Regions from separate parts of the Lacticaseibacillus salsurivasis genome, predicted to be linked through region 3. Evidence: predicted binding sites of a transcription regulator. Region 3 holds the regulator's gene; each other region holds the start of a gene.
The links. Region 3 encodes LexA, which represses DNA repair genes until DNA is damaged. Its sites were predicted from a motif close to CNAACANNTGTTNG; they were not measured.

Region 1: AAA927_RS05480 (ATP-dependent DNA helicase) is a predicted target of LexA. The motif match lies at 2,246-2,259, and genes of this name have one in related genera.
Region 2: uvrC (excinuclease ABC subunit UvrC) is a predicted target of LexA. The motif match lies at 1,941-1,954, and genes of this name have one in related genera.

The regions. Positions count from the first base shown of each region.
Region 1 is NZ_BTTP01000005.1:13,635-20,426, reverse strand. It holds gene AAA927_RS05495 (DUF1634 domain-containing protein) at 326-694, opposite strand; gene AAA927_RS05490 (sulfite exporter TauE/SafE family protein) at 694-1,539, opposite strand; gene AAA927_RS05485 (hypothetical protein) at 1,543-2,154, opposite strand; gene AAA927_RS05480 (ATP-dependent DNA helicase) at 2,295-4,670, shown strand; gene AAA927_RS05475 (hypothetical protein) at 4,648-5,319, shown strand; gene AAA927_RS05470 (sce7725 family protein) at 5,316-6,146, shown strand; gene AAA927_RS05465 (C40 family peptidase) at 6,216-6,792, opposite strand, start outside.
Region 2 is NZ_BTTP01000003.1:204,725-211,516, reverse strand. It holds partial or broken gene AAA927_RS04490 (IS3 family transposase) at 1-348, shown strand, start outside; gene AAA927_RS04485 (MDR family MFS transporter) at 395-1,633, opposite strand; gene uvrC (excinuclease ABC subunit UvrC) at 1,979-3,757, shown strand; gene AAA927_RS04475 (hypothetical protein) at 3,872-4,015, shown strand; gene AAA927_RS04470 (PTS fructose transporter subunit IIABC) at 4,159-6,096, opposite strand; gene pfkB (1-phosphofructokinase) at 6,097-6,792, opposite strand, start outside.
Region 3 is NZ_BTTP01000014.1:14,151-20,942, forward strand. It holds gene AAA927_RS09540 (DUF488 domain-containing protein) at 267-632, shown strand; gene AAA927_RS09545 (5-formyltetrahydrofolate cyclo-ligase) at 625-1,167, shown strand; gene AAA927_RS09550 (AEC family transporter) at 1,219-2,163, shown strand; gene lexA (transcriptional repressor LexA) at 2,206-2,832, opposite strand; gene AAA927_RS09560 (hypothetical protein) at 2,968-3,162, opposite strand; gene AAA927_RS09565 (AI-2E family transporter) at 3,415-4,578, shown strand; gene AAA927_RS09570 (hypothetical protein) at 4,575-5,045, shown strand; gene AAA927_RS09575 (hypothetical protein) at 5,083-5,517, opposite strand; gene AAA927_RS09580 (alcohol dehydrogenase catalytic domain-containing protein) at 5,634-6,653, shown strand; gene AAA927_RS09585 (hypothetical protein) at 6,707-6,792, opposite strand, start outside.

The DNA of each region.
Region 1 (6,792 bases), on a different contig from region 3:
TGTGGAGTTTTAATTTGAAGCCATTACTGTTCTCCAGCGGCGGCAGGCGGGACGGCAGAGGGGCGGGGTGGTCCAGCCGCGAAACAGTTGGCCCACGAGGTGACTGCATAGCAGGCAGCTCCTGGGCTAACTGGGGGCAACTTTGAGACGACACGGAGCGCGCCAGCGCGATGGTCGGCTCAAAGTTGAGGCTGGAGACCGCCCTATGGCTCCAGCCGTCCCCCGCAGCCGGACCAACACGACCCGGCGCCATCCCGCTTGCCGTTGCGGCCCTCCCCAAAACAAACAAAAAACGCCAGCTCCATCAACTAGAGCCAGCGTCAGTTTAACCTAAGTATCCAATCACCATCGCAATGACCAAAATCACCAGCACAATCGTCGTGATCCAGGCGTAGAGATGGTCTTTTTCTTTGATGAACGCATAAATCGAAACCACGACCCGAAGCACCGGCGTCAGGATCAAGAGGAACAAGCCCAGCATCAACACGGCGTACGGCTTAAACGCAATCACACCTTGCAAAATCGCTCCCGGCTTGCTGGGATGCACCCCTGCCGGATAGCCGCTTTGGCCGGTAATCAACAGCAACGCCAATCCAATCACGATTACGGCGGCGGCAATGATGACCCCAATGCGTAAAATCTGGCCGATGATGAGCTCAATATCTTGGGTTTCTTTTTTGACCTCATTGTCCATTAGATGCTCACCCCGAATCCTTTAAGTAGCATTTGCAGGCCCATGTAGCCAATCACCGGAATGAAAATCAGCCGTAGTACCTTGGTTGGCATGATTTGCATCAGCCGCGTGCCCAAAGTGGCCCCAACCAAAATCCCCACTGCCAGCGGTGCGGCGATTTCTGGCCGCAGGCTACCATTGAAGAAGTACACCGTGGCACTGGCCGCGGCGGTAACCCCCATCATCAAATTGGAGGTCGCAGTGGAAGGCTTCAGCGGCATTTTCATGATGGTATCCATCGCCAATACCTTGAATGCCCCGGAGCCGATACCGAGCAGGCCAGAAGCCAGCCCAGCGCCAAACATCATGGCAAAACCACCAGGCACGTTGGTGACTTGATAATTGACCTCTTTGCCCTGGGCCTTGTCGAAGTACGCGCCATTCAACTTGAGTTTTTCAGCGGCAGGGTCAGGGGTGGGCGCTTTGATGTTTTCCGGCTTCATCAGCATTTTCCTGATCATGTTGTACACCGAAAACAGGAGCAAAGCACCAAACAGGAAGTAGAGGAACTGGCCATCAATCAGGCCAGTCAATACGGCACCGAGCACCGCGCCGACCGTGGTGGCAATTTCTAGGAACATGGCCACGCGCAGGTTCAGCATTTCATCTTTCAAATAGGCAATGGTGGCGCCAGAGGAAGTCGCAATCACCGCGATGATGCTAGCGGCAATGGCATACTGAATCGGCAGGCCCATCATCAGCGTCAACACTGGCGTAATGATAATGCCTCCGCCCAGCCCCAACAGCGCGCCAAGAATGCCGGCCATCAGCCCGACACCAATCAACAATATCGCTTGACTTAACACGGACTACTCCCCCTTTTTGGCGGCAGGAGTCCGTTTGGTTGCGGCTTTGCGCGTGGACGACTTCTTCGTGGTTTTGCGGGTGGTCACTTTGCGGGTCGTGGATTTACGCGCGGTGGTTTTGGCGCGGTTCGCCGGTGCGGCCTTAACCACCGGTTTCGGGGCGTCGTGGTTGGCTTTGATGCGGACCAGGTCTTCGCTGACCTCGGCAATCACCGCTGCCTGGTTAGCCTTAGGATGAGCCAAATAGGTTTCGGCATCGGCGACCAAGTCGATATGCAAATCCGAGGCGTTCAAATCCGGCGTGGCCACAATCAAATAGATCTTGAGGGGCGCCATGCTGTCAGGATCCAGAAAATTGCTGACCTTTTTGCTATCCGCAAACGGCAGGTTGATGACGCCGGTTTCGAGTCGCACATAAGTTGGCGTCTCAGAGGTGATGGTCAGCTGCGCTTGAATCAGCTTGCCGGCGTTAATGGCCGCTTCTAGATCAGCAAAAACCGGCGCCAGCGCCCCGGTGAGGTCAGCTTGCGCCTGCTGGGGCGTGACTGAGTGGTTGATTTGTTCGAAGTTTTCTTCTTGAATGGCGGTTTGAAACGCCTTGACGTTGATTTCCATATTCACCCTTCTTCGTCGATTACTGTCGCCATCATATAATAAATCGCTATACGGTTTCAAGTTGTCCCCGCCAGCACCGGCTTTCAAAGCCCGAACACTTGTTTTATACTGGAAGGAAACTAGCGGCGGGAGGTGAAGACGTGAGCGATCGCATTGGGGTGCGTGAATTAGTCGAATTAACGGTGCGGACTGGTGATTTGGACCCAGTAACCACCAATTCGAATAACACAGCGTTGCTTGGCGCTCAGATTCACCGCAAGCTGCAGGCGGCCCATGACGCCGACTACGAAAAAGAAGTCTACCTCGCCCAAACCGTGACCGTTAACGATCACGCCTACACCATTGATGGCCGCGCCGATGGGGTCGACAGCAGCCACGCCCGCGTCATCATCGAGGAAATCAAAACCTCCGCCCGGGATTGGGCCGATGTCACCCAAAACACTAAGGATCGGTACTGGGCGCAGGCGCGGGTGTACGGCCATTTTCTGTGCGACAAGCGCGATTTACCTGAAATCGAGCTGGATTTAATCTACTATCAAACCAATACCGACCAAATCACGCGCTTCACCGAAGTCGCCACTGCCGAAGATTTAGCGGATTATTTTCAAGATCTGCTGAACGACTTTGGTGACTGGCTCAAAATGCGTAGCGATATTATTGCCGCCCGCGATGTCAGCATCGAGCCACTGGCCTTTCCGTTCCCAGCTTACCGCAAAGGCCAGCGCGAACTGGCCGCCGCAGTGTACCGCACCGTGGCCAACCACACCCGACTGTTCGTCGAAGCGCCAACTGGCACCGGCAAGACAATTTCTACCTTGTTCCCAGCCATCAAAGCGATGGGCACCGGGCTCATTCAGCGCCTGTTTTACCTCACGGCCAAGCAAAGCACTCGGCACGTTGCCGAAGATGCGATGGCCCTGCTGGCCCAAGGTGGCTTGGTGGCCAAAAGCATCACGCTGACGGCCAAAGACACCATTACGTTTCCCGAAGAGCCAGACGACCCGACTACTAATCCGTACATGCTCGGCTATTATGATCGGCTCAAGCCGGCGCTAAAAGATATCCTGGGCCACGAAAATGCCATCACCCGCGCCACCATCGAAAGTTACGCCCGCAAGCACACGCTTGATCCCTTTGAATTCTCGCTGGATGTGAGCTTATTTTGTGATGTCATTATCTGCGACTACAACTATCTATTCGATCCGGCGGTGTACCTGCAGCGCTTCTTTGCCGAAGACGATCCGACGAACTTCTTCTTAGTCGACGAAGCCCACAATCTCGTGGCCCGGGCCCGGGAAATGTACAGCGCCAGCGTGACTGACAGCGACTTTACCAGCCTACGCCAAAGCCTCGACGCCAAAAAAGGCCAGGGCTTACCGGCGATTAAAGGCGCCCTGACCAAAGTGATTACCGCCTTTGACGCGGCCTGGCTCAGTGTGGATTCCCAGCCCCTCACCTTCCAGCGCGACCAGCTCGATGATTTTATCGGTCAACTCACCACCTTCACCACTGCCGTCCACGACTGGCTGGGGCTGCCGCCGGAAGCCCGTGAGCAGGCGCTGGTGGATTTGGTACTACCCGTATTTTTTGCCGCCACCAGTTACCTACGCATTGCCGATTACTATAATTCGGCTTACGAAACCGAAATTGCCAGCACCGACGGCCAGCTGGTGTTCACTGAGCTCTGTCTAGACCCCAGTGCCTTCATTGACGCCTGCATCCAAAAAGGCGGCGGGGCAGTGTTCTTTTCTGCCACTTTGTCACCGCTGAATTACTACCAAGATGTCCTCGGGGGCCAGGAAAACAGTCTGGCTTATCGCCTCACGTCACCCTTCCCGCAGGACAATCTCAAGGTGGTGGTGACCACCAATATCACCCCCACTTATCGGCTGCGCGAGCAAAGCCTGCCAGCGCTGATTGCCAGCCTCACGGTGATGGTCAGTACCAAACCTGGCCATTACCTGGTCTTTTTGCCTTCGCACAGCTATCTCACCACGGTGGCTGCCGCCTTTCAACAGGCCAATCCAGACCTAGATTGCCTTGTCCAAGGAAGCCAAATGGACGGCGAGGCGCGCAGTAGCTTTCTGGCCCGGTTTCGCGATGACGACGCGCCAGTGATTGGTTTTGCCGTGCTCGGCGGAATTTTCTCCGAAGGCATCGATCTTGGCGGTGCAAAGCTGATCGGGGTGGCCATTGTCACGGTCGGTTTGCCTGGACTTAATCCAGAAACCGATGAGTTGCGGCGCTACTTTGACCAACAAGGCAAAGATGGCTTCGCCTATGCCTATCAGCTGCCTGGCTTCAACAATGTGCTTCAAGCCGGCGGCCGCGTCATTCGCGGCATGCATGACGTCGGGGTGGTGCTACTGGCGGACAGCCGCTTTGCCGGGCCGCGGTATGCCCCGCTGTTCCCGCCGCACTGGACCCACGCCCAGGTGACCAATGGCGTCGATAGTTTAGCTCAAGTTTTGACCCAATTCTGGGAGGCCCATGATGAAAACCAACCTCACCCTTGATTTAGAAAAGACCCTTTATGCTTACTGGGAAGAGCAAGGCGCCACTGCCGTCGAAGAAGTCACGATGCCAGATGAGCAAGGCATTGTGGACACCTTAGTGATGCAAAGTGGTAGTCCCCGCACCTGGCGCTGCTTTGAACTCAAGGTGACCAAAAGCGACTTTCACAGCACGGCCAAACTCAGCTTTGTTGGCCACTACAATTATTTTGTTTTGCCGCTGAAGCTTTATCAGCAAGTCAAAACCGAAATTCCGCAAAGCATTGGCGTGATGACTTATCAGCCTTTCGCCAAAGCCGCGCTGGCCGCCGCTACGGTGCCCATCACGACGCCTGGCCAGCTGACCATTTCTCGGCCGCCGCGCTACCAGGAACTGCAGGTGCCAGAAGCTGAGCTGTTGGACCGCTTTATGGCTAGCCTCAACCGCGAAGTGCAAAAGGCCAAACAGGTAGACAAGGGACTGGCACATTTTAGCGACAATGAGCTCCTGAAGGAATTGAAACGCCGCAGCGACCACTATCAAATCTACGATCCTGAGAGCAATCTCTATGACCGGGTGCTAGGCGACATCGAAGCGACCGCTGTGGCCAGTCTGCAGGAAGAAGTGGACGCCTTAAGCGCTGAGCTGGCGGCATTGAGGGCCAAGGCATGAAGTATTATCCCTTAATTCGCGGCCGCCAGTTTGATTTACTGGCGCTGCGGGAAGCCGTGCAACAAGATCAGCTGAGCCCGCAGATTATCCCAGTGATTGAACCAGTCAAGGACCTCCCAGCGCTGGTAAGCGTTGCTCAAGCCTTCAGTGCCGCCGCCCATCCCTTGTTCATCATCCAAAATCCGCAAGCCGGCGACTACGGTCTGCTAGCAGCGCCGCGCTATGTGCCGGCACTTGATGAGTGGTGTCAGCCGGCCCGTTATTTTGACGGCCAACCGGCGCCGCTGTTAATTGTGCAAACTAAGGCCCAAGTCCAGACTTTGCCGAAAAAGCAGCTGGCGCTGGTGCCTAATGAAGCGCGGGTGCGCCAGCTCGCTCATCCCCGGGCCATTTACCTGGAAGACCACACCCCGACCCGCGAACGCACCGAAGATTACGCGACGGTGCAACGCGAATTTTACCAGTATCCAGCGCAGGCGCTGCCTGGCGTGGGCTTTGCGGATTACCCGCTGGCGGTGCAGCATTTTGACCCGCATGGCTATCCGCAGCGCGCCATTGCCCTCCATCTGCTTTACCCGCAAGATGACCAGCTCTGGTTGCAGCATTTGGTGTCGGTAAACAACGCGGATTACAGCGACCCGGCGGGCAAGTTCTTCGAAGCGCTAACGCCGCTCCCGGCCTGGCTCGCGGCGCATCCCGACGCCGGCACTCCGGCCACGGATGCCTTGCTGGCTTTCGCGACCCAGCAGCATTTTCCCGGGCTCGGCACCGTGCGCAAGCTCCAGCTACGGCATTTACTCAGCATCATGGGCCGCTGGCTCGCGTAGCGACGGCATACAAAAAACCTCAAGCACCAGCGAAAATGCTGAATGCTTGAGGTTTTTTCGGACTTTCAACTAGAACACGCGGACCCCGAAGGAAGGCATGAAGTAGCTTGAAATTGTCCCGGTGGAAACGGTCTTCCCAGGTTGAACTGAGTGGATGTACTGACCGTTGCCGATGTATAGGGCGACGTGGTATGGCGTGCCGTTCTTGGACCAGAAGACCAAGTCGCCGGCTTGCAGGTTGCTGATGGAAACGCGGGTCCCATCATTCTGCTGCGAACCCGTGTAGCCGCCCAAGGTGATGCCAGCGGCGTTCTTGAAGACGTAATACATCAGGCCTGAGCAGTCAAAGGAAGCTGGCCCTTTGGCACCCCATTGATATGGCTTACCGAACTGCGCCCGAGCCAAGTTGATGATGGCCTGGATCCGCTGAGCGCGGGTCTTAGTTGGCGTGGTTTGGGTTGGCTTTGCCACTGGCGTTGGGGCTGGCGTGCTTGGCTTAGCCGGTGTGGTTTGCGCCGGTGTCGTCTGTGCAGGCGTCGTGGTGGTGGTTTGGGCTGGCGTCGTCGCGGCTGGCGTCGTCGCCGTAGCCGTGTTCGTCAAGAAGCGGGCAGGCACAAAGCCGCCGCTAATCTGATACCAGGTTTCA
Region 2 (6,792 bases), on a different contig from region 3:
CAAGCGTCACTTGATGAATTGGAGCATCACCTTAAAGAAGGTATCACACCAACTCTTCACTCTGATCAAGGGTGGCAATATCAAATGGCGGACTACCAGCAACGTCTCAAGGCTATGAACATTACACAGAGCATGTCTCGTAAAGGTAACTGTCACGATAATGCGCCCATCGAAAGCTTCTTCAACCTCCTAAAACGTGAGTGCTTGAATCGGTATCAGATCAACACGCTCTCAGATCTGCGCAAGCTGGTGAACGGTTATGTGGATTGGTTTAACAATGTCAGAATTTCGAGAAACAAAAATGGCTTGACCCCAGTTGAGTACCGGGAACAAACCATGATTGCTTAATTCAAAATCTAAATTGTCTAACTTTTCTATTGCACTTCACATTTTGTCAGTCAGGATCTTTTTGATTCCAAGCTGCCTTGGGTAAATTCAGTACATGGATCACCGCCGCGATGGAGCACCCGCCCAGCAGTAAGAACAGGATGGCCATGCCATACTGGCCAATGGCCGTCGACAAGGTGACCGTGGCCCCAGCCAGCACCGAAGCCAATGGGTAAACCGCGGAAAAGGCGCCAGAGTAAGTCCCGATTTTGGCCGGATCCATCAAGTCTGCGCGCAGGGTTTGACTCGGCGGCACCACGACCATTTCCCCGATGGTGAGAGTCACTGCGCAAATCACAATTGGCCACAGAGTATTAAGCATGCAGGTGAGGGCAAACCCCAGCGTCTGCAGGCCCATCCCAATCGTGTAGGCCCGGCGCAGTGACCATTTGCTGGTCAATCGGGTGAAGAGTGACATGAAGGGAATAATGATGGCGGTGTTGATCAGCGTGATGCCAGACAGCATGCGCTGGCCATAGATTTCCAGCCCGAAAAGGTGTACCGTGTGAAAATCGGCGCCGAGATGCACGGCAAGGTAGAAACCAAGCTGGTTGGTGACCATGCCGCTGAGTACCATGCCGATGAGGTACCAGTCGTAGCGATGGTCACTTATGACTTGCCAGTAGCCGCGCACCGCCTGCCACACCGAACCAGAGACAGCATGATCCGGAGTGAAACTTTCGGACATGAAGAACCAGATGATGATCAGGTTGATGATGGTGACCACGCCCATGCCAATCAGCAGTTCAAAGAGATAATCCCGGAAGAACCACCCGCCTAACGCGGCGCCAATCATCACGGAAATATTGATGATCCAGTAAATGAGGGCATAGACGTAGCGCCGATTTTGCGGCGTTGAAACATCAATGACCATGGCTTCTTCGGCTGGGCTAGAGAGGTTGGCCCCGACTTGCGCAATCAAAAAGGCGAAAAAGGTTGGCATGGGAAAGTGCCCCAGCGGAGAATTCATCACCGCCGCTAAGGCAAACCCAGCCAACGTCAAAATTGTCCCCAGCACCATGATGGGTTTGCGACCGTGCACATCGGCGAGATGCCCACCGTACAGGCCGGCAATGAAGCCCATGACCGATACGATAATGAGCAGCACGCCGGTCAAACCGGCGCCAAAATATTTGGCGTAGTAAATCGTCATGTTAGGGCCAATTGAGCTCGACAGCATGACGGCCAAGAAGACCGTCAGCATCCGTAATTTTAAGTTGTTGTTCAGTGCCATAAATTCTTTCATAATTACCTCCGCCAAACTTAACCAGTATACGGAAAGCGCAGGCAAAAGAAAAGACCACTAGTGCTAGGCAGTGGTCAATTATCTGGGCCGGCGCCGCGGCGTTCGGCCAATTAAATTATGGTCAAGCTGGTGCTTGAGATTGGCCAATTCAGCGGCTTTTGCGCTGCGGGTTTGGCGTTTTTTAATCGCGGCGTTCGGCCGCTTCCGGTGTTTTTGCACGATTCTCATCCTCTATCAACGACTAAGGCTATGATACCATGCCGGCGTCTGAGTTGCGTTATGCCGCAGTGAATATTAGAATAGTAAGCGAACGTTTGTTTTGTAAACAATAAATGAGGTGATAGAATGGCGTCTGAACACATTGAACATAAGCTAGCCTTGCTGCCAGATGAGCCGGGCTGTTACCAAATGAAAAATATCAATGGCAAGATTATTTATGTCGGGAAAGCCAAGAATCTAAAAAATCGGGTGCGCTCGTATTTCAAAAGCAGTCACGATGGTAAAACCGCACGGCTGGTGGCGGAAATTGCTGACTTCGACTACATTGTCACTTCCAGCGATAAGGAAGCTTTTTTGCTTGAAATTACTTTGATTCAAAAGTGGCAGCCGTACTACAACATTAAGCTAAAAAAAGGTACCGGTTATCCCTACATCAAAATCACCAATGAACGTGATCCCAAGTTGGAGCTCACCGGTGACGTCAAGAAAGACGGCGCCTATTATTTTGGCCCATATCCTAATGTCTATGCCGCGCAAGAAACCATTCACTTCCTGCAAAAAGTCTATCCGCTGCGCCGCTGCAATGGTTTCCAAGGCCGGCCGTGCCTGTATTATCACATGGGCCAGTGTCTCGGCGCTTGCTGGCGGACGGTACCAGAGGAAGAGTATGCCGCCCAAATTGCCAAGATTCGCAGCTTTTTGGATGGTAACACCGGCCGGGTGAAGCAAGAGCTGACGCAAAAGATGGAAAACGCGGCCAAGAAGCTTGAATTTGAACGTGCCGCAGAGCTCCGTGATCAGCTGCACTACATCGAAGTCACGGTAGAAAAGCAAAAAATCATTTCCACCGACCGCACCCAGCGTGATGTCTTCAACTTCTACATGGACAAAGGCTGGATTTCGATTCAGATTTTCTTCATTCGCCAAGCGCGGCTGATGAAGCGGGAATCGCGGCTATTTCCGATTGCCACCACGGCCGAAGAAGAATTTGAAACCTTTATTTTGCAGTTCTATGATCGCAAGAACAACGTCAAACCTAAGGAAATTCTCGTGCCCAGTGGCCTTGATAACGATGTCCTAGAGCAAGTGCTTGAAGTGCCAGTGCGGACGCCGCAACGCGGGGAAAAGCGGGCCTTGATGGAATTGGCGGCCAAAAACGCGAAAATCAAGTTGGATGAAAAGTTTCGTTTGCTGGAGCTGGATAACCGCACCACGGTCGGCGCCCAAAACGAGATTTTTGCCGCTCTCGGCTTAGCGCCGGGGCATGTGATTGAGGCCTTCGACCATAGCCACATCCAAGGTACCAACCCAGTGTCTGCCATGGTGCAATTCGTCGATGGCCGGCCCGAGAAAACGAATTACCGCAAATACAAGCTGGCCGAAGCAGAAAACGAACACAGCGCGGATGAAGTGGCCAACACCTATGAAGTGATTAGGCGACGCTACAGTCGGCTGTTGAAGGAGCATGCCGCGATGCCGGATTTGATTCTGATGGATGGGGGCGAAATCCAGATGAATGCCGTCAAGGACGTGCTGGAAAACGAGTTAAACTTGGCGATTCCCGTGGCGGGGATGGTGAAGAATGATAAGCATAAAACCGCCCGCTTGCTCTATGGCGATTTTGACGCGCCGATTGATTTGGATCCGAAGTCCCAAGGGTTTTATTTGCTGGAACGGATTCAAGAGGAAGTGCATCGCTTCGCGATCACGTTCCACCGCCAGCTGCGCAACAAGAATTCGTTGGCGTCGCGCTTGGAAACCATTCAAGGGGTGGGGCCCAAAACCCGTTCCAAGCTGCTGCGCAAGTTCAAAACGATGAATGGCATCAAAGCCGCTTCCATGGAAGATTTGCAAGCGGCCGGCGTGTCCAAAGCCGTGGCGCAGGCCATTAAACTATCGCTGTAATCTAGCGCGACTGCATGCAGTCGCGTTTTTTGCTGCTTTCGTTTCTCTGGCAACCATGTTATTATGATGATATTAAAATGAGATTTAAATTATAAAACGAAAAGAGTGATGATCATGATGGCGATGCCGAATCATCCAAGCAGACAGCATCAAGTCGATCAGGACCGTGCTTATGACCGAGTTGCACCAAAGCCAGCTCACTGCCTAGCGTTGATTGCCGCCAGTCTGTTACTGGCCGGGGTATTGGGGTTGCTCTAATTAAACGAGTGGGTCCGCTGCCAGTGACAGCGGGCCCTTTTTGTTGGGCAGGGGCGGGCGCGCAGGCCGCACCGAGGACAAACACCCGCGCCAGGGTACAGAAAAATCCCTCACTGCCGCAGCAGTGAGGGACAAAGGGAACGTTAAGCTTCTTTTGCTTTTGGCCGCCAGAGGCCGAGGATGAGACCGGCAATAACGGTGCCGACAATTAGCGAGACGATGAAGCCTAGTTTTTGATCCGTTAGCGCTAAGGCCACGATACCGCCGTGGGGCGCTGGTACGTTGACCTTGAAGACTTGCGTCAAGCCGCCGGCAATCGCGGAGCCAATGACCGAGCTCCCAATGATGTGCAGTGGATCGGTGGCGGCGAAGGGAATGGCGCCTTCAGTGATAAAGGTCAGGCCCAAGACATAGTTGGACATGGCGGAGCTATGTTCCGTTTTGGTGAATTTTTGCGGGAACAAGGTTGCGGCCAAGGCAATGGCCAGCGGCGGAATCATCCCACCAATCATGACGGCAGCCATCCAGCGGCCGTCTTTGAAGCCAGAAGCCTGGTAAATCCCAATGGCAAAGGTGTAAGCCGCTTTGTTGAAGGGACCGCCCATGTCAATGCTCATCATCGCCGCCAAAATCACGCCGACGACGACGGCGTTACCAGTGCCCATCCCTTCAAGCCAGGCAATCAGCGCGCCATTCAAGAAGGCAAAAATCGGATTAACAATGAAGAACATGATCAGGCCGATCAAGGCTAAGCCAATGACTGGGTAGAACAAAATGGTCTTCAAGCCATCCAGCGAGCGTGGGACTTTAGCGAAGAGTTTCTTGAGGCCGACAATCATCCAGCCGGCGATAAACCCTGCGGCCAGGCCGCCGATAAACCCAGCCGGATTTTGTGCTTTGACAATTGAAGCGGAAGCCAAGGTGGCCATGTAACCGCCGACAAACCCAGGCATCAAGGCTGGACGATCACCGATTGATACGGCGATGTAAGCAGCCAAGACTGGTACCAAGAAGGAAAAGGCGTAGTTCCCTAAGTTATTGGTGAAAGTGAACCAACCAGACTGGGCGCCAAACGCATTTTCAAAGATGAAGGACAGCGCCATGATGATCCCACCGCCGACCACGAAAGGCAGCATGTTGGAAACACCGTTCATCAGGTCGGCATAAATCCTGCTCCAGGTACTCTTCTTTTCGTCATCATCCGCGTCGCTTTGCGCGCCGCCTTCAGCGTGGAAAATCGGGCCTTTTTCCGCCAAGGTGTCGTTGATTAATTCTTCCGGCTTCTTGATGCCGTCGATGACCGGGCGGTTGATTAGATGCTTACCGTCAAAGCGCGGCATGTCGACTTTCTTGTCGGCAGCGATGATGACGCCAACTGCCTTGGCGATGTCGGCTTTGGTTAGGAGGTGCTTCACGCCCTCAGAGCCGTTGGTTTCGACTTTGATGGCGACGCCCATTTTCTCGGCTTGTTCCTTAAGGGCGGCTTCAGCCATGTAAGTATGGGCAATGCCAGTGGGGCAGGCGGTGACCGCGACGATAAACGGCTTTTCTGCTGGCGTGGTTTCAACCGCGGCTGGGGCCGCAGCAGCTTCGGCGGCTGCCTCTTCAGCTTCTTTGGCTTCCTTGGCCGCTTGGGCATCAGCAAAGAGTTGCAAGACTTCATCTGGGGTAGTTGCTTCTTTGAGGGCAGCCACCAGCTTCGGGTTGATCAGCAGCGACGACAATGCGGCTAAGGCTTGCAGGTGGGTGTTGTTGGCACCTTCGGGAGCGGCAATCATGAAGAACAGGTGCACCGGCTGGCCATCTAAGGCATTAAAGTCGACGCCGGCGGCACTTTTGGCAAACAGCACCGTGGCGCGTTGAACGGCTTTGTCTTTGGCATGGGGCATGGCGATACCATCCCCGATGCCGGTGGTAGACTCTGCTTCACGCTTTTCAATGTCGGCTTGATAGAGTTTGGCATCATCGATAATGCCTTCATCAGCGTACTTGGTGACCATTTCGGTGATGGCCGCCGCCTTGGTGGTGGCCTTGAGGTCCATGATCATGACATTTTTGAGTAGTAAGTCACGAATATCCATTTAGATTTCCTCCATTGTGATGGTGGCGGCAACTTCAGCGATTTTAGCCTTGGTGGCTAAGTCTTGGGAAAAGGCAGTGGCACTGCCGCAGGCGATGCCGGCTTTAAACGCGGCTTGCGCATCGCCGGTTTGCATCAAGGTACCGGTGAAACCGGCGAGCATCGAGTCGCCGGCGCCCACCGAGTTGATCACTTGACCCGGAGCAACGGTGCCATGGTAGGCATGCTCGGCGGTGATCATCAGCGCGCCTTTGCCAGCCATGGAAACCAGGACATGCTGCGCGCCGAGCTTCAGCAACTTGCGCCCAGCAGTGACCACTTGCTGCAGATCTGTGTATTCGTCATCCCCGAATAAGGCGGCCAGTTCATGGTGATTCGGTTTGACGACGAGGGGATGATCAGGCAGCGTGTCGAGTAGCGCTTGGCCAGTGGTGTCAATGACAAACTCAGCTTCGGCCGCATGAATCATCGGAATGAGGTCGCGGTAGAAACTTGTCGGCAAACCTTGCGGGAGGCTGCCAGCCATAATCACGACATCCCCAGGTTGCAGGCGGGCTTTGAGGTCAGAGGTGAAGGCTGCGACTTCGGCCGCCGTAATCTGCGGCCCAGCTGCGTTAAGCTCAGTTTCGCTTTGCGCATGTAGCTTAACGTTCAGGCGCGTGGCTGCCGCGGTGGTGGTCAGGTGATGTGCGACTTG
Region 3 (6,792 bases):
TTAATCCCATTTGTTCAGGGTATCCATACCCTGGAGAAATGGGATTTTTAGGCCAATCAGGACGCCAGCATAACATGCGCAGGCAGACTGAAAACTATTTTTAATGATGCGGCTCAAGCTAAATCGGCAATCGCAAACACTGTAAGCGAACGACGATCCATTATTGCGCCATCCCCGCATGTCAATTTTCATCGCCCTGACTTGACGTTCATGGCTGAAGCGCCTTTAATCAAGGGGTAAGGTATTTTCAGAAAGAAGGGAAAAACATGACGATTATTCCGGTTCGGATTTATAGTCACGAACAGCCTGAAGGGTTTCGCTTATTGGTGGATCGGGTCTGGCCGCGCGGCATCAGCAAGGTCAATGCCCGCCTCGACGACTGGGCCAAGACCATTGCCCCCTCCACTGAATTACGCAAATGGTTTGGGCATGATCCCGAGAAGTTTCCTGAATTCCAGCAACGCTACACCGCTGAGCTCGACGCCAATCCTGATACGCCAGCGTTAATCGCTGTAGTCAAGGCGCAGGCGGCCAAGCAGCCGGTGCTCCTGCTGTTCGGCGCGAAAGATGAAGCGCACAACAATGCGGTGGTCCTCACCGCCTACCTGAAGGAGAAGCTCGCCAATGCCTGACAAAAATGACTTCCGCCCTGGCCAAATCGCTCGGCTCAAAGCGGCCGCAGCGCAAACGCAAGCCGAAAGCGCTGCTTTGCTGAGCAAGCTCATGGCCACCGCACTGTGGCAACAAGCCCAGACGATTGCCACCACTGTCAGCTCCCCGCTGGAAGTGGCCACGGCGCCACTGATGGCCGCCGCACAACAGGCCGGTAAGCAGATTCTGCTGGCGCGGGTGATGCCCAAACGGCAAATGGCCTTTTTACCGGACCCTGGCCCTGCCGGCCGGATCACGAGCAAATTCGGACTGGCGGAGCCGCCTTATGATGCGGCGTTGGTCAACCAAAACCCTGACCTCATGATTGTCCCTGGGATCGGGTTTAGCCTGAAAGACCATTACCGCATTGGCTTTGGCGGCGGCTACTATGATCGGTTTTTGGCCCAGTATGCAGGCCCCACCGTCGCCTTAGTGCCAAGTGTGATGGCCTTCGCAACGCCGCAGTGGCCAGTCGAATCATTTGATATTCCGATTCAGACCTTAATTCAGCTTTAAACCCGCCGGCCGCTACCACAGGGCCGGTTTTACATCAAAGGAGTCTTCTGGTTGACTGCATTTTTATCAAGTTTAGGTGGCGTGAGTGAAATTCTGATTCTGGTGGCGCTCGGCTACGCGCTCACGGCTCGCGGCTGGTTCGATGACCGCTCCAGTCGCATCATTGCGAAAGTCGTGACCCAAGTGGCGCTGCCAGCCTATATGGTCGAAACCATTTGTGGTCGCTTCACCGCCCGCGAACTAGCTCGCCTGCTACCGGACCTGCGTTTTCCCGTGCTGTCGATGGCCATTTTGTTCGGCTTATCGTTTGGGGTGGCCAAGGCCTTGGCCGTGCCGCGCGCACGACGCGGGTTGTTCAAGTCGATGTTTTTCAATTCCAACACGGTGTTCATTGGCCTGCCGGTGAACATGGCCTTGTTCGGGCCGAAAAGTCTGCCTTATGTGCTGGTTTACTACATGGCCAACACCACCATTTTCTGGACCGTAGGGGTGTACCTGATTCAAAAAGACGGCCAGCAAGCCGCCCACTTCGATTGGCGCCAGACCTTAGGCAAAGTTTTCTCACCGCCGCTGCTGGGCTTTATGGTCGGGGTGGTGCTGGTACTGCTTGGGGTGCAACTGCCAAGTTTTCTCACCGCCACCCTTACTTATGTCGGTGACTTGACGATTCCCGGCTCCATGTTTTTCATCGGCATTGCCATGCACCAAGCGGGACTCAAAAACATCCGCATCAACAAGGAACTGCTCGGCGTCTTCAGCGGTCGGTTTATCTTTGCACCCCTGATTATGTATGCCCTAGTCGTGTTCGCACCAGTGCCGCTCCTGATGAAACAAGTCTTCATTCTGCAATCCGCGATGCCGGTCATGACCAACGCCCCAGTGGTCGCGAAGCTCTACGGTGCCGATAGCAGTAATGCAGCCATCACCGTGTCTGCCACCACATTATTTTCGATTGTGGTGATTCCGATTCTGATGACGCTGGTCCAACAACTTTAGTCCACGCAAAAAGGCCGCAAATGCGGCCTTTTTAATTTGGCTTTAAATGAGCGCTGGGCGGTACAAGCTGACGACCACGCCTAAAATCGTGACATCATCGAAGAACATGTCCGTCATCATGTCGTTTTCAGGATGCAGCCGTACGCGGCCAGGCTCCTTATAGAACCGCTTGACGGTGGCCTCGTCTTCCGCCGTCATGGCCACCACAATCTGGCCATTTTCGGCGGTTTCCTGCTTTTTGACAATGATCTGGTCGCCATTCAAAATACCAATCTTGATCATCGAATTCCCTTGCACCCGCAACATGAAAAGTTCGTCGGCAGGATACGGAATGTCATCCGGCACCGGGAAATAGTCATCGACGTTTTGAATGGCGGTAATCGGCACCCCAGCGGCGACGGTCCCGAGAATCGGGATGCCGCTTTCGCCGACCCCAATGTATTCCCGGCCAGCCTTGGTGATTTCCAGCGTCCGCGGCTTAGCCGGGTCCTTGGCAATGTAGCCTTCCGCCAGCAGCTTTTCCAAATAAGCCGCCACGGTACTTGAGGAACTCAAGCCCACGGCCTTGCCAATTTCGCGCACCGTCGGCGGATAACCGCGGCCATCGATTGATTCGTAAATGGTTTGCAGGATCTGTTTCCAACGTTTCTGACTTGCTTGGGATGGCATCGCCGTCCGCCTCCGCTCATTAGTTTCTTTCATCATAACAGTGCGAACGCGTGTTTGCAAGGGAAAAATCGCGTCATATCGGCATTCTGTGCCAACAAAAAAGCCGCTGCCAATTTTGGCAACGGCTTCCGACTTTTACAGCCGGTGCATTAAGCTTAAATGGTGCATTTGGCGGCGGTCGCACGCCGACTTATGCATGAGATACAGACCGCCGACAATCAGATCGACTGCCATCAGACCGATGCCGATTGCAGCAGCATTGGTGAACAGCAAAACGACAGTCAGCACGGTCAGTGCCCGTAAACTCCACTTTAACATCTTCAGTGACATTGTGTTTCCCTCCCCCGCGAGATTTGATACTCCCTATTATACCGAAACCTCGGCTTTTGTAAAGTTATTGTATCTAACAATTTACACTTAAAGCCGGGAAGTGGGGATTTAGCGTTTCTTCGATACAAACAACAGCAGTAATGTAAAGATTCATCAAGGGGAAAGGCGGATAAAATCAGTCCCGCGTCCTATTCGCTTTCACGCCGCTTTTTCGGTATGATAAAACTGATAAGCAAGAGGGAGGAAGCCGGAATGGAAAAGAAAAATTCTTGGTTCTATCACCGGTTCTTAGATAGTAAATTCGCTGTGGTGATTTTCGATTTGGTGCTGACGCTGCTAGCGGTGTGGATCTTCACCAAAGTCGCTTGGCTGCTGCAACCAGCCGTGAACTTTCTTGGCATCATCGCGCCGCCGTTCATTTTGGCTGGGATCTTGTTCTACATGCTCAATCCCATCGTGAATTGGCTGGAAAAGCGCGGGTTGAAACGCATGCTCGCCATTCTGCTGGTCTTCGTCGTGGTGATTGGCCTGATTGTCCTAGCGATTGTGCGGGTGGTACCGCCAATCGAGGCCCAGGTGCGCAGCTTCGTGGCGGCCTGGCCGAGTTATTGGGAAAGCGGCCTCAAGTGGTTCACTGATCTCAATGATAAGCAAAACATCTTCTCGCAATCAGACATCAACCAATTCGCCAATGAGATCAAGTCCTGGCTGTCCAACCGTGGTTCCACTATTCTCTCTGGCACCTTGAATTCATTGAGTAGCATTGTCGGCGCGGTGGGCAATGTCGTCGTCACCATTGCCACGGCCCCGATCGTCCTGTTCTTCATGCTTAAAGAAGGCAACAAGTTTACCCCGATGATTCTCCAGCTCGTGCCAACCCGCCAGCGCCGGGGCATTGGCGATATGCTCCATGAAATGAACCTCAAAGTCGGCTCTTACGTGCAAGGGCAGTTAACCGTCGCCATGGCTGTCGCGATGATTTTTATGCTCGGTTACACGGTGATCGGCCTGCGTTATGGGTTGATTTTCGGGTTGCTGGCCGGGCCGCTCAATTTGATTCCGTACTTCGGCTCTGCGGTGGCCATGATTCCAGCACTGGTGATGGGCGCTATTCAAGGCCCTAAAATGTTCATCGCGGTCATCATCGTATTCTTCGTCGAATGGCTGCTGGAAACCCAGTTAATTTCACCATTTGTCATGGGGAGTAAACTAGAGATGCACCCGATCACCATTGTCGTGGTGCTGCTTACTGCTGGTAACATGTTCGGTTTGCTCGGCGTGATTCTCGGCATCCCCGGCTTCGCAGTGCTTAAGATCATTGTAACGAGGCTGTTCCGCTGGTATCAACAAGTCTCTGGCTTGTACCCGAAAGAATCGCCGCAAACCATCACACAGAAAGTTGGCCCTGAAAAATGAATGGATTCCTAATTTTACTTGACGTCGCCCTGCTCGCCTTGAGCGGCTACTATCTGTTTTGGCAAAGTCGCATCGACTTTCGGGCTTCATACAGCACCTTTCAACTGTTCATGGCAGTGGTGCTGGGCTTTTGGTTTTTAACCACTGGCATTGCCAATATCTGGTACATTGTCTTCATCGCCGCCTTCATCACGCTCACCGTGATGTCCGGCAGCACCGGTCTCACGCCCACGCGCCTGATTAATGTTGGCATTTTTGCCCGCGTCGTGCCCTACACCAAGCTGGTCGGGGTCACCTTGACGCCCCTCACCCTGCCGAACGGCCAAAGCCTCGTGGTCGGGGTTTTCGGGATCTCACCGCGGCGCTACATCCGCTTGACCTTCCGCTCAGATCTGCAGACCCTGTTCAACGTGTTGCGGCCGCGGGTGCCTGAAGCCATCGAAATCAAAATCCAACAAGTCCAATAAAAAATTCCGAGTCGATTGACTCGGAATTTTTTTGGGTTTATTCAATTGGCGTTTCATCTTCTGGTTCATCAATATCCCGGGTCAGCCGATGGGGCTTAGCTTTGACGGGTTTGCGAATGGCGAACAACGCCGCCAGCAGCAACACGATGCCACCGGCAATGGCCATCACTTGCCAATACACCGTGATGCCAATCATGAAGACGTACATCAAGACCACAATCGCTAGGCCCACCAGCAGATCCACCGCAAAGCGGCCGAAGCGAGTGAATGGCCGATCGTCAAGATAAGCCAAGAGGCCAATCAGGACCACCAAGCCAAAGCCGAAGCTGACAGTGCTAACTTGAGCCACCAAGGTTTTGGGATTAGTGGCGTACCAAGCAAACCCCGTGAACAGCGCGCCGAACACCAGTAAGATTCCGTTGATCCACCACGTGGTATGTTTTTTTTCTGTGCTTTCGTGCTTGCCTGGCATCAAGAAGCCTTCTTTCTCGTTTTTTCCATTTTAGCAGAAAACAGTTACCATAGACATAGTGAGTCAAGAATGTGGCCGAGAATGTTTGCCGGCTGCCCGATAGAAAGGTCGATTCGATGTCCAATAATCTTGCTTTTGCTGCCTATGAAGGCCGCCCCTTGGAAGACGCTGAGAGCCTCGTCGCAGTATCGCTACCGATGCCGACACCAGCGCCTACTGATGTGGTCGTCAAAGTGCAGGCGATTTCTCTGAATCCAGTGGACGAAAAAATGCGCGCCAGTCTGCCCAAGCAAAAGACGCCTCGGGTTTTCGGTTACGATGCTACCGGTGAAATTGTGGCTTGTGGCCCTGCCGTTACCGAGTTTACGGTGGGCCAGCGGGTCATGTACGCCGGTACTACCAAGCGCCCCGGCAGCTGGCAGCAGTATCAGGCGGTTGCGGCGGCGTTGATTGCCGCTGTGCCGGCCGGGTTGTCTGATCAAACTGCTGCGGCCCTGCCGCTGGTGGGACTGACCGCTTGGGAGTTATTGTTTGAAAAAATGGGTTTTCACGCCGAGGCCTTCGCCAATCAAGGCCAGCGTCTGCTGATTATCAATGGGGCCGGCGGGGTCGGCTCCATGCTCAGCCAACTGGCACATTGGGCCGGCTTGACGGTCAGTGCTACCGCCAGTCCGCGAAACTTTGAATGGCTAAGGCAGCATGGCGTGGATCAACCGCTAGACTATCATCAGGATTTAGCGGCCACGCTTGCCGCCCAGCCCGCATTTGATGGCGTCGCAATTTTGTACGCCACCGAACCCTACCTGGCCCTCGCCAGTCAGGTCGTCGCCCCCTTCGGCCATGTCGGCGCCTTGGTCACGCCGCAAGGGCCACTGGACGTCACGGCGCTGAAGGGTAAAGCCGCCAGTTTGGACTTTGAATTCATGTTTGCCAAAACGGACTATGATTTCAATACCGCCAGTCAGGGCCACATCCTATCACAGCTGGCAGCCTTGGCCGCGGCTAACCTGCTTGACGCCAGTGCCACCACGACCTTGCAGCCCATTTCGGTCGCCACGTTGAAGCAAGGGCTGACGCAGCTCACCTCGGGCCATCAGGTCGGCAAGATTGTGCTCACCGGGCCGTTTGAAGCTTAGCAAGTAGACGAAAAGGGCCACATCAACGGTGAAGTTGATGTGGCTCTTTTCGTCTATTTGGTAAAGCCCAGTGCCTTCTGCAGCGTGGCCTTTGCCTGATCGGCAGTTAGGCGCTGGGGATCATAGATAATGCTGCCTG